Regions from separate parts of the Priestia sp. JNUCC 25 genome, predicted to be linked through region 3. Evidence: predicted binding sites of a transcription regulator. Region 3 holds the regulator's gene; each other region holds the start of a gene.
The links. Region 3 encodes Rex, which represses fermentation and respiration genes when NADH is low (regulators of the CRP and FNR family bind a similar motif). Its sites were predicted from a motif close to TTGTGAAATATTTCACAA; they were not measured.
Positions count from the first base shown of each region.

Region 1: the regulator Rex is predicted to act here: its motif matches at 1,972-1,989, upstream of JNUCC25_RS08660 (glycosyl transferase).
Region 2: the regulator Rex is predicted to act here: its motif matches at 1,507-1,524, upstream of JNUCC25_RS26270 (cytochrome ubiquinol oxidase subunit I).

Region 1 is NZ_CM132211.1:1,704,979-1,708,262, reverse strand. It holds gene JNUCC25_RS08670 (acetolactate synthase large subunit) at 1-355, opposite strand, end outside; gene JNUCC25_RS08665 (DUF2935 domain-containing protein) at 708-1,502, opposite strand; gene JNUCC25_RS08660 (glycosyl transferase) at 2,034-2,678, shown strand.
Region 2 is NZ_CM132211.1:5,009,479-5,012,762, reverse strand. It holds gene JNUCC25_RS26280 (threonine/serine exporter family protein) at 71-832, shown strand; gene JNUCC25_RS26275 (threonine/serine exporter family protein) at 847-1,302, shown strand; gene JNUCC25_RS26270 (cytochrome ubiquinol oxidase subunit I) at 1,604-3,010, shown strand; gene cydB (cytochrome d ubiquinol oxidase subunit II) at 2,997-3,284, shown strand, end outside.
Region 3 is NZ_CM132211.1:221,532-224,815, forward strand. It holds gene JNUCC25_RS01305 (ABC-F family ATP-binding cassette domain-containing protein) at 1-582, opposite strand, end outside; gene JNUCC25_RS01310 (redox-sensing transcriptional repressor Rex) at 1,041-1,679, shown strand; gene tatA (twin-arginine translocase TatA/TatE family subunit) at 1,733-1,918, shown strand; gene tatC (twin-arginine translocase subunit TatC) at 1,934-2,689, shown strand; gene JNUCC25_RS01325 (YdiK family protein) at 2,716-2,943, opposite strand; gene JNUCC25_RS01330 (CPBP family intramembrane glutamic endopeptidase) at 2,940-3,284, opposite strand, start outside.

The DNA.
Region 1 (3,284 bases), 1.5 Mb from region 3:
CCATTTTGATAATGTCCATATACTGATGCGAATCTTTATGCTGCCTTCCCAAAGCAGCCTGTCCTGTTAAAGCAACAACAGGGGAATGGTCTAGCTTTGCGCTAGATATACCTGTCAATAAATTAGTAGCTCCAGGGCCTAATGTTGATAAGCATACCCCTACTTTGTTTGTTAACCTTCCGTATACATCTGCCATAAAAGCAGCTCCTTGCTCATGCCTCACATTCACGAATTGAATCTGTTTAGAGCTTGATAAAGAATCAATAAAATCCAAGGTCTCTTTACCGGGTATTCCGAAAATATATTCAACTCCCTCATTTTCTAAACATTGAACAAGTGTGTCGGTCACTTTCATATTGTTCGACCTCTCTTTAGATAGTATTGTGACAAGCTTATGTGAAAGGAATAGCTCATTAATCTTTATCTCATTTTTTTAGTTTTAACTCGCAAAAATCCCAAATATATGCAAGGAAATCCTATTCACTAACTATCCTATTCACTAACTATTGTTTATAGTGTTGCCATTAGGTTCTTATGTTAAATACATTTTTTAGAGAATGTATAAATAATTGGATGAGTCAAAAAAATTGGAATGAAATTAAACCTCAATGACTGTTTCTTTGTTAGTGAACAAAAAAAGGCTCCCTCAAAAGCTGAAGCCTTTTAAATTAAGTCATTAAGATTTGTAAAGAGGAAACATCAATGTATTATTTTTGTGTTTGAAGATTCTTTTCAAACATATCGATAATATGAAGGAACCTTTCAGCCTCTCGAAAAACATGATCAGCTAAAAGAGGATGAATAATACTTTTAATTCTACATTCCTCAATTAAATCTCTTGCTGTTTTTTTAAAGTCTCTAAGGGAAGCCACGGAAACACGATTCTGATCAAGAAATTGATCCAAAAGAGGTACCGTTTGAGATTGAGGCTTCATAGACTCTAAATCTCTTGCTTGAAAAACTAATTGATCAAAATCGTGACTGAAGTTTCTCGCCATATCTACAAGTTTTCTTTCTGATGGATCAAGAAGATGGCCTATAAATTGGGCATGATCAGCCATAATTCTTAAAAAGAAGACATTTTCCTTTATAATGGCATCAGCTAGCGGCTTCAATTTCCCTTCGTTTAATTCAATTAATCGTTTTCTAAAATAGTTGGCTTCTCTACTAGTATGATCAACCAAAAGAGGAAAGTTATTTGAGCCCGGTAGTTGACAGGTTAAGATTAAACCTAAAATTTTTCTCTTAAATGCAAATATACCTGTGGCTGCTTGTTGGACTTCCGAATTAAATCTTCTCATTTGCTCCGGATCTGTTTGATTAGTAAATGAATGAGAGCGTTGTTCAATATCTTCAAACAAACGATAAAATTGATTCGCTTCCTGTATTAATTGTGTATCCTCACATCTAAAACCTAATCGAAGAAACAATGAGTGTTCCTTCATAATCCTTGACCAAAAACGAATTTCATCTAAGGATTGTGCAACAAATGCATTAGTCATTATTAATCCTCCTATATATAATTGTAAATTAGTTTCATTCTAAGTTATTCTGTTTTATGTCTGGACATGCTTAAGCTCACATAAAAATTGGTTTTACTATATTTTTGAGGAATGGAATAAAAGATTTTGATTTTAGCCCTTCTCTCACAAAAAGAACAGGTACATGTAGAGTAGTGAATCTTCTTTACATGGGGGGTTTTAAGACCAATAAGTCCCTCCTTCACATGCTGATTACATACCATTAGCATATGCTTCACATTTTTCACCTCTTTTTCTTCTAGAGTTTTATATAAACATATGAGACAAGCAATAATATTTATGAATGTATAAATACAAGAGCCTAAAATTTCGAATTCTCTACTATCACCTTATAGAAAGGTATCCTCTGTAACCCTTCATCCGTGTGAGCTGATTGGGAGTGTGGTAGTACTCTATAAAGAATTATTATTAGAAAATAACATTTTGAGGAATGTGAAAAATGCCATATACAAATAATAAGACGGATTATTTAGATTGGAAGGAGCAGCTTTTATGAAAAAATTGTTATGGATGGGATTTATTTTGTTATTTTCGCTAAACATGCTGGTTGACCCAAGTAGTACTCGTGCTCAAACACAAGAACATCGTGTTAGTCAATCTCAGGTAAAGTTTGAAAATGAATTCAGAAGTCTTTGGATGGATCATGTATTGTGGACAAGCAATTATATTACAAGTGCAACAACAGCAGGGTCAGAAGACCAAAAACAGGTGTTGGCAAGGTTATTAAAAAATCAAGAAGATATCGGGAATGCTGTAAAGCCGATATACGGAGAGAAAGCTGGGAATAAACTTACGGATTTGCTCAAGGAACATATTGTGATTGCTGGCAAGATTGTAGATGCGGCTAAAACGGGAAAGAAAGCCTTGGTGAACCAATTAAACAAAGAATGGTATAGAAATGCTGATGATATAGCAGCGTTCCTTAGCCAGGCCAACCCTTATTTAAAAAATGAAGATTTGAAAAAATTACTGTATATGCATCTAAAATTAGTGACAAATGATTTATCTGCAAGCTTAGAAAAAGATTGGGAGGCAAGAATCGTTGCAATTGATGAAGGAGTCTCACATATTATCTTAATGGCAGATACTATATCTGCGGGAGTTGTGAAGCAGTTTCCAAAGAAATTTAATAAATAATTTTAATAATATCCAGTATTATTTGAAATTTCTTCATAAAACACTGCACCTGTAAGGGCTCTTTTACTTGATGACTCTAAGAAACCTTATGTTTACTAAAAAGGTAAACGTAGATATTCTGCATAAAGCGTCATAACCAAAGGTTTATTAAATTTAAACACTGGGTATTATCAAATCAAGACGATGTGTTAAGAGTACCGCCCGTGCTTAGGGTGTGTCCTTCTCTATTCTATAAAAAATGGCGCCTAAAACGGCGTCATTTTTTATTTGGAAACAAGTTTACGGATTTTAGTGCGAAGGTTGTATTTATATGAAAAAGGTATATAGATTCCTATCTAATAGAATGTATTTTTACGCCACTATTCAAAATTTTTTTGAGTGAACTTCCTTTTCTTTAGGAAAGACCGGTTCCATTGTGCTCTCTCATCTAATTTAGGTTCATATTTATGAATACAATGCCCTTAATAATTGTGTGAACAGTGGCTAATACTCGACTTCTATCATTTCCATGTTTAGAAGATCACTTATAAATATTTTGAAGGTTTTGCACCAGAACCTCATTATGATGTATATAGTCATACCCTTATTACATTTTAATGGAATGAG
Region 2 (3,284 bases), 280 kb from region 3:
CTTCCCTCTTTCTTATACACTGTATGCTGTAGGGGAAAAAACCAAGCTTTAATATGTTTGGAGCGATTTGATGACACAACAAAAATTAGATAAATATGAAATTATGGACGTTAGCTTACTAGCAGGTAAAATTATGTTAGAAAGCGGAGCAGAAACGTATCGAGTAGAAGACACAATGATGCGGATTGCAGCGTCTTACGGTATAAAAAAATCCCACAGCTATGTGACGCCAACAGGGATTATGTTTTCACTTGAAACGAAAGAACCGACGAAAACGAAGTTAATTCGTATTTCGGAACGAACGACAGATTTAAAAAAAGTAACCATGGTAAATAGCGTCTCAAGAACAATCAGTCAAGGACACATCTCCTTGGAGGAAGCGTATGAAATGCTACAAGAAATTGAAGCAACGAACGTAGCTTTTCCACTATGGGTTCAACTTGCAGCTGCATCCATTTCTAGCGGATGCTTTTTAATCATGTTTCAAGGTTTATGGTCGGACTTTATTCCAGCTATGTTTTCAGGAGGTCTCGGATTTTTAACCGTGGTGTATTTCCACCGTCTTATTCCGATTCGCTTTTTTGCTGAGTTTACCGCTTCGTTAGTTATTGGACTTTTATCAGCTCTTTTAGTTGCTTCAGGACTAGGCACGCAAATTGATAAAATTATTATTGGATCCGTTATGCCTCTCGTTCCTGGCTTATCCATTACCAATGCAGTGCGAGATTTAATGGCAGGACATTTACTGTCTGGATTATCAAAAGGAGCAGAAGCGTTTCTGACGGCATTCGCTATCGGTGCAGGTATTGCCATTGTATTTACGCTTCTATAGAAGGGAGGCATCATATGCATATCGTAGAGCAGATAATTACAAGTTTTATTGCTTCAGCAGCATTTGGGATCATTTTTAATGTTCCACGTGAATCATTATTAAAAAGTGGCTTTGTCGGAATGATTGGCTGGCTCATTTACTATTTGCTAACGTTCTATGGCGTAGATGAAATTCCAAGCACAGTTGCATCGGCCTTCTTTATTGCTATTATTAGTCAAATTTACGCAAAAATTTACCGAACGCCGATCATTATTTTCACCGTAGCAGGTATTATTCCGCTAGTTCCAGGAGGAACAGCATACGATGCCATGCGTAACTTTGTAGAAAATAACTATAATGAAGCGATTAGTCTTGCAGCGAAAGCTTTTATGATTTCAGGTTCAATTGCCATTGGTATTGTGTTTTCTGAAGTCATCAACCAAATCATTCGTCAATCTAAATTAAATGCCAAAGCAAAATATCGACCGTAGAGAAGCAAGCTCAAATCAGAGCGTGCTTTTTTTATGAAAAAAATAAAGAGATCCTTCACTTTTTTGTCACAAGAAAGTCACGTTTTAGTCTAAAAACGTTCAAAAAATGTACGTGCACAGCTAAAAAAATAGACTATACTATGTAGATAGAAAGAGAGATATTACATATGTATGTGAAACATTGAGCATATATCTCGAATTATTATGCTCAATGTTTCACAATGTAAGTAAAAGATGCTCAGAAATAAGCAAAGTATCTATGGAAATGATGAATGTTCTTATATATGAGAGGAGAAAGAAGATGGATACAGTTATACTATCACGTATTCAATTTGCATCAACGACGCTGTTTCATTTTATCTTTGTACCGCTATCTATCGGTCTTGTCTTTTTAGTAGCGATCATGGAAACGATGTACGTAGTAAAAAAAGATGAACAGTATAAAAAAATGGCAAAGTTTTGGGGGCACTTATTCCTGATTAACTTTGCTGTCGGAGTCGTAACAGGTATTTTACAAGAATTTCAGTTTGGCATGAACTGGTCAGAGTACTCACGGTTTGTAGGAGATGTATTCGGTGCGCCGCTTGCTATTGAAGCACTGCTCGCGTTTTTTATGGAGTCCACTTTCCTCGGACTGTGGATTTTCGGGTGGGATCGTTTGCCTAAATGGCTGCACTGTCTATGTATTTGGCTTGTTAGTCTAGGTACTATTTTTTCAGCGTTCTTTATTTTAACGGCTAATTCTTTTATGCAGCATCCGGTTGGAATGGAGCTGAATAATGGACGTTTAGAAATGAATGACTTCTTTAAATTGTTAACAAACGGTCAGCTGTGGGTTGAATTCCCTCATACCATTTTAGGTTCGTTTGCAACAGGCGCCTTTTTTATCACGGGTGTCAGTGCCATTATGCTCTTGAAGAAAAAACATGTGGCTTTTGCCAAAAAATCATTTCAAGTTGCCATTATTGTAGGGTTAGTTTCAGGTGTAGGAATTGCGTTATCTGGTCATGAACAGGCTGGATACTTAGTTAAAACACAGCCGATGAAAATGGCCGCAAGTGAAGGATTATGGGAAAACAGCGGGAGTCCAGGCGCTTGGACGGTAACAGCAAATATTCACCCCGATGAAAAGAAAAATACGAGTGAAATCAAAATACCTTATTTATTAAGCTTCTTATCATACGGGAAATTTTCAGGTTCCGTTCCTGGGATGAACCAGCTGCAGGAGCAGTACACGGCGAAATATGGAGCAGGAAATTATATTCCACCCGTTCGGACAACATTTTGGAGTTTCCGCATTATGGCTGGTCTAGGTGGGGTATTATGTGCATTAGGTATTTGGGGCACGTACTTGCTTTCTCGTAAAAAACTTCAAGAAAGCAAACTATTTTTACGTATTATGACGATTGCCATTGCCTTTCCGTTCCTTGGAAGCTCAGCAGGTTGGATTATGACAGAGATTGGCCGTCAGCCTTGGGTTGTATTTGGCTATATGAAAACGGAAGATGCCGTGTCTCCTGGTGTAACAGCAGGTGAATTGCTGTTTTCTATTATCTCGTTTTCGTTCTTTTATTTAATTTTAGCTGTGATTATGGTGTTCTTGTTCGTTAAAGAAATTAAAAAAGGTCCAGATCACGATCACGAAGCACATACAAAAGTAGTATCAACTGATCCGTTTACAAAGGAGGGATACAATGTTTTCTCTTAATGAATTCTGGTATTTACTAGTATCCATTCTGTTTGTTGGTTTTATCTTTTTAGAAGGCTTTGATTTTGGGATTGGCATGGTGTCTCGTTTTTTAGGAAGAAACGACTTAGAGCGACGAGCTTTTATTAATACAATTGGTCCTTTTTGGGATGCAAATGAAGTTTGGCTAATTTCAGCAATCGGTGCTATGTTTGCCGCTTTTCCAAACTGGTATGCAACGCTATTAAGCGGGTCATATGTTCTTTTTGTTCTTCTTTTGCTTTCGCTTATTGGC
Region 3 (3,284 bases):
GGTAGGCTCATCGAGAATAAGTAAGTCCGGCTTTGTTAAAAGCAGTTTTGCAAGCGCCAAGCGTGTTTTTTGTCCACCGCTCAAGGAGGAAATAGGGGTGCTATAGTCAAAGTTTGAAAAACGGAAACCGTGAAGAATAGATCGTGTATCCGCTTCATATTGATAGCCGCCTAAATCTTTGAACGTTACTTGAAGCTGATCGTACTCTTTGGTTAGTTTTTCGTATTGAACTGAATCATTAAAAATGTCTGGATCGCCCATCTTCGTTTCAAGCGTACGTAATTCTTTTTCCATCTTCTTTAACGGAGCAAAGACAGTCATCATTTCTTCCCATATGGAGAGTGTTGACTCAAGAACTGTATCTTGTCCCATATAATCAATGGAAACACCTTTAGGTTTAATAATTTCTCCGCTGTCATAAGAAAGCTGCTCAGCAATAATTTTTAATAAAGTTGATTTACCAGCACCGTTTCGTCCCACTAGGGCAATGCGGTCTTTTGATTGTACTTCTAACTTTATATTCGATAAAATGGGTTCTGCCCCATAGTATTTTGTAATACCGTTCAATTGTAGAATAATCATTTTTTCACCTCTAGTAGTATATCCATAGTGTATTTTAACATATTCTCAACTACAAGTTCTTCCTACAAGCGTTTGTAATTTGTACAGGGACAAGGAAAAATGGTGAAGCGAATGTTTTGATTCATGAAATAAAATGATTTTACGTGCACATTTTATACAGGATACTATGTTAAAATAAGAGATAAGTGCATCTCTGAACTTATATATGATGGATGTAGAAAATCCGTCATGACTAACAAACGAATCCTTTGAAGGGCTAATTGCTTCGTTCTAGCTAACGACTTTAAATAGTGCTGGATAGACAAAAGCCGTCGGGGTGTGAAGCGGAGTATATATAAAACAAGAGAAAAGAGAGAGAATTGGAAGCGCTACCTCAAAGCGGTTGATGCTTTGTGAAAGGTAATGCAATATGACTTGAAAATGTTAGTAATGACATACATGAACTGAGGGGGTACAACGTGAACACTGAACAATTAAAAATACCACAAGCAACGGCTAAACGATTGCCGCTTTATTATCGTTTTTTAAAAAACTTGCATGCTTCTGGTAAACAGCGTGTTTCGTCAGCAGAGTTAAGTGAGGCAGTGAAAGTTGATTCTGCTACTATTCGTCGGGACTTTTCTTATTTTGGAGCATTAGGGAAAAAGGGATACGGCTACAATGTGAATTATTTACTTACATTTTTCCGTAAAACGTTAGACCAAGATGAAGTAACGAAAGTAGCACTGATTGGCGTGGGGAATCTGGGAACGGCCTTTTTAAATTATAATTTTATTAAAAATAATAACACCAAAATTGAGTGCGCTTTTGATGTGATAGAAGATAAAGTCGGTACAAAAGTAGGTGACGTGCCGGTTTATCACCTTGACCAATTGGAAGATTATATGAGTGATGATATCTCAGTGGCGATTTTAACCGTTCCTGCCACTGTTGCTCAGCAAATTACCGATCGTTTAGTGAACTGCGGAATTAAAGGGATTCTAAACTTCACTCCTGCACGCTTAAACGTACCGGATGAGATTCGACTACATCATATTGATCTTGCTGTAGAATTACAGTCGCTTGTCTATTTTTTGAAAAATTATCCTGTTGAATAAGGTGGACTGTGTTACGATTTCCTTAAGTCTAAATTAATAAGGAGAGTGGGAATATGGGGATTGGAGCAGGCAGTTGGATTATTATTGCGATTGTAGCACTGCTTATTTTTGGACCGAAACGGTTACCGGAGCTAGGAAGGTCAGTCGGGCAAACGCTTAGAGAGTTTAAGCATGCCGCTAGCGGTGCATCAGAAGATCGTGAAAAAGATAAACAGCGTCAAGTAGATGACAAAGAGTAAAAGGGTGATCATAGTATGACTGAACAAGAAATGTCAATATATGATCATATAGGAGAGCTGCGAAAACGCATTTTAATTGTTTTATTTTTCTTTGTCATTGCCACAATTGGCGGCTTTTTTATAGCGGATAAGGTTATTGTCTATTTACAGCATGCTGATGAGGCAAAAAATTTAACGATGAATGCATTTAGGCTAACAGATCCAGTTAAGATTTATATGCAGTTTGCTGTTATTATCGGCTGTGTACTTGCAGCTCCTGTTGCACTGTATCAACTTTGGGCATTTATTAGTCCTGGTTTATATGAAAAAGAGCGTAAGGTAACGCTTGGATATATTCCTGTTTCCATTTTTCTCTTTATCGGCGGTGTCTCTTTTTCTTATTTTGTGTTGTTTCCATTTGTCGTCGATTTTATGACGCGCGTTTCTGATGAGCTGAATGTAAACCAAGTGATTGGCATTAATGAATACTTTTCTTTTTTAATGCAGCTCACACTGCCTTTTGGCCTGTTGTTTCAGCTTCCTGTCGTCGTCATGTTTTTGACGCGATTAGGAATTATAACGCCTATGTTTTTATCTCAAATTCGAAAGTATGCCTATTTCGTACTGCTAGTTATTGCCGCACTTATTACACCACCGGAATTGCTCTCGCACATGATGGTGACAGTGCCGCTCTTAATTTTGTATGAAATCAGCATCATTATTTCCCGCATTTCGTATCGCAAAGTGTTAAAGGCAAGGGCAGAGCAAGAAAGAGAAGATGTTAGTATGTAAAAAAACCACTGAAACAGTGGTTTTTTTTATTTAGATGAATCATCTTGATTTTTATATTGCTGCTGCAACTTTTTAATTTTATAGTGCAAGATAAAAATGCGAACCGCAAATCTGAAATCGAATGCGGCTACGAGTGCAAATAAGATCGTAGGGAAGTTCCACACGGTTTCCTGAGCATTTTGAATGGCCAGGTAGGTGAATAAAATCCCCATAATAATATAAATAAACCCTCGTGTTAAAGGGATATTCTTCATAAAAACATGCCTCCAAAAATAAACTGCATTTGTTCTGCTTGCTTTTGCATTTCTATAATTTTATCTGCAAAAATAGTTTGAGATAAAATAACGATTGTATTCATCAACACGTGAGCAATAATGGGTACAATAATTAGTTTTGTTCTTGCATAAAGGAATGCAAATACAAATCCCATGGCTGTATACACGAGCAAATGTTTAAAATCCCAGTGTACGGCAGCGAAAATAAGGGAACTAATAAATGCAGAGATAAAAAAATTATATCGTTTGTGAAGAGAGCCGAAAATAATCTTTCGAAAAATAATCTCTTCTAGAATTGGTCCAATAACAGACGTAACGAC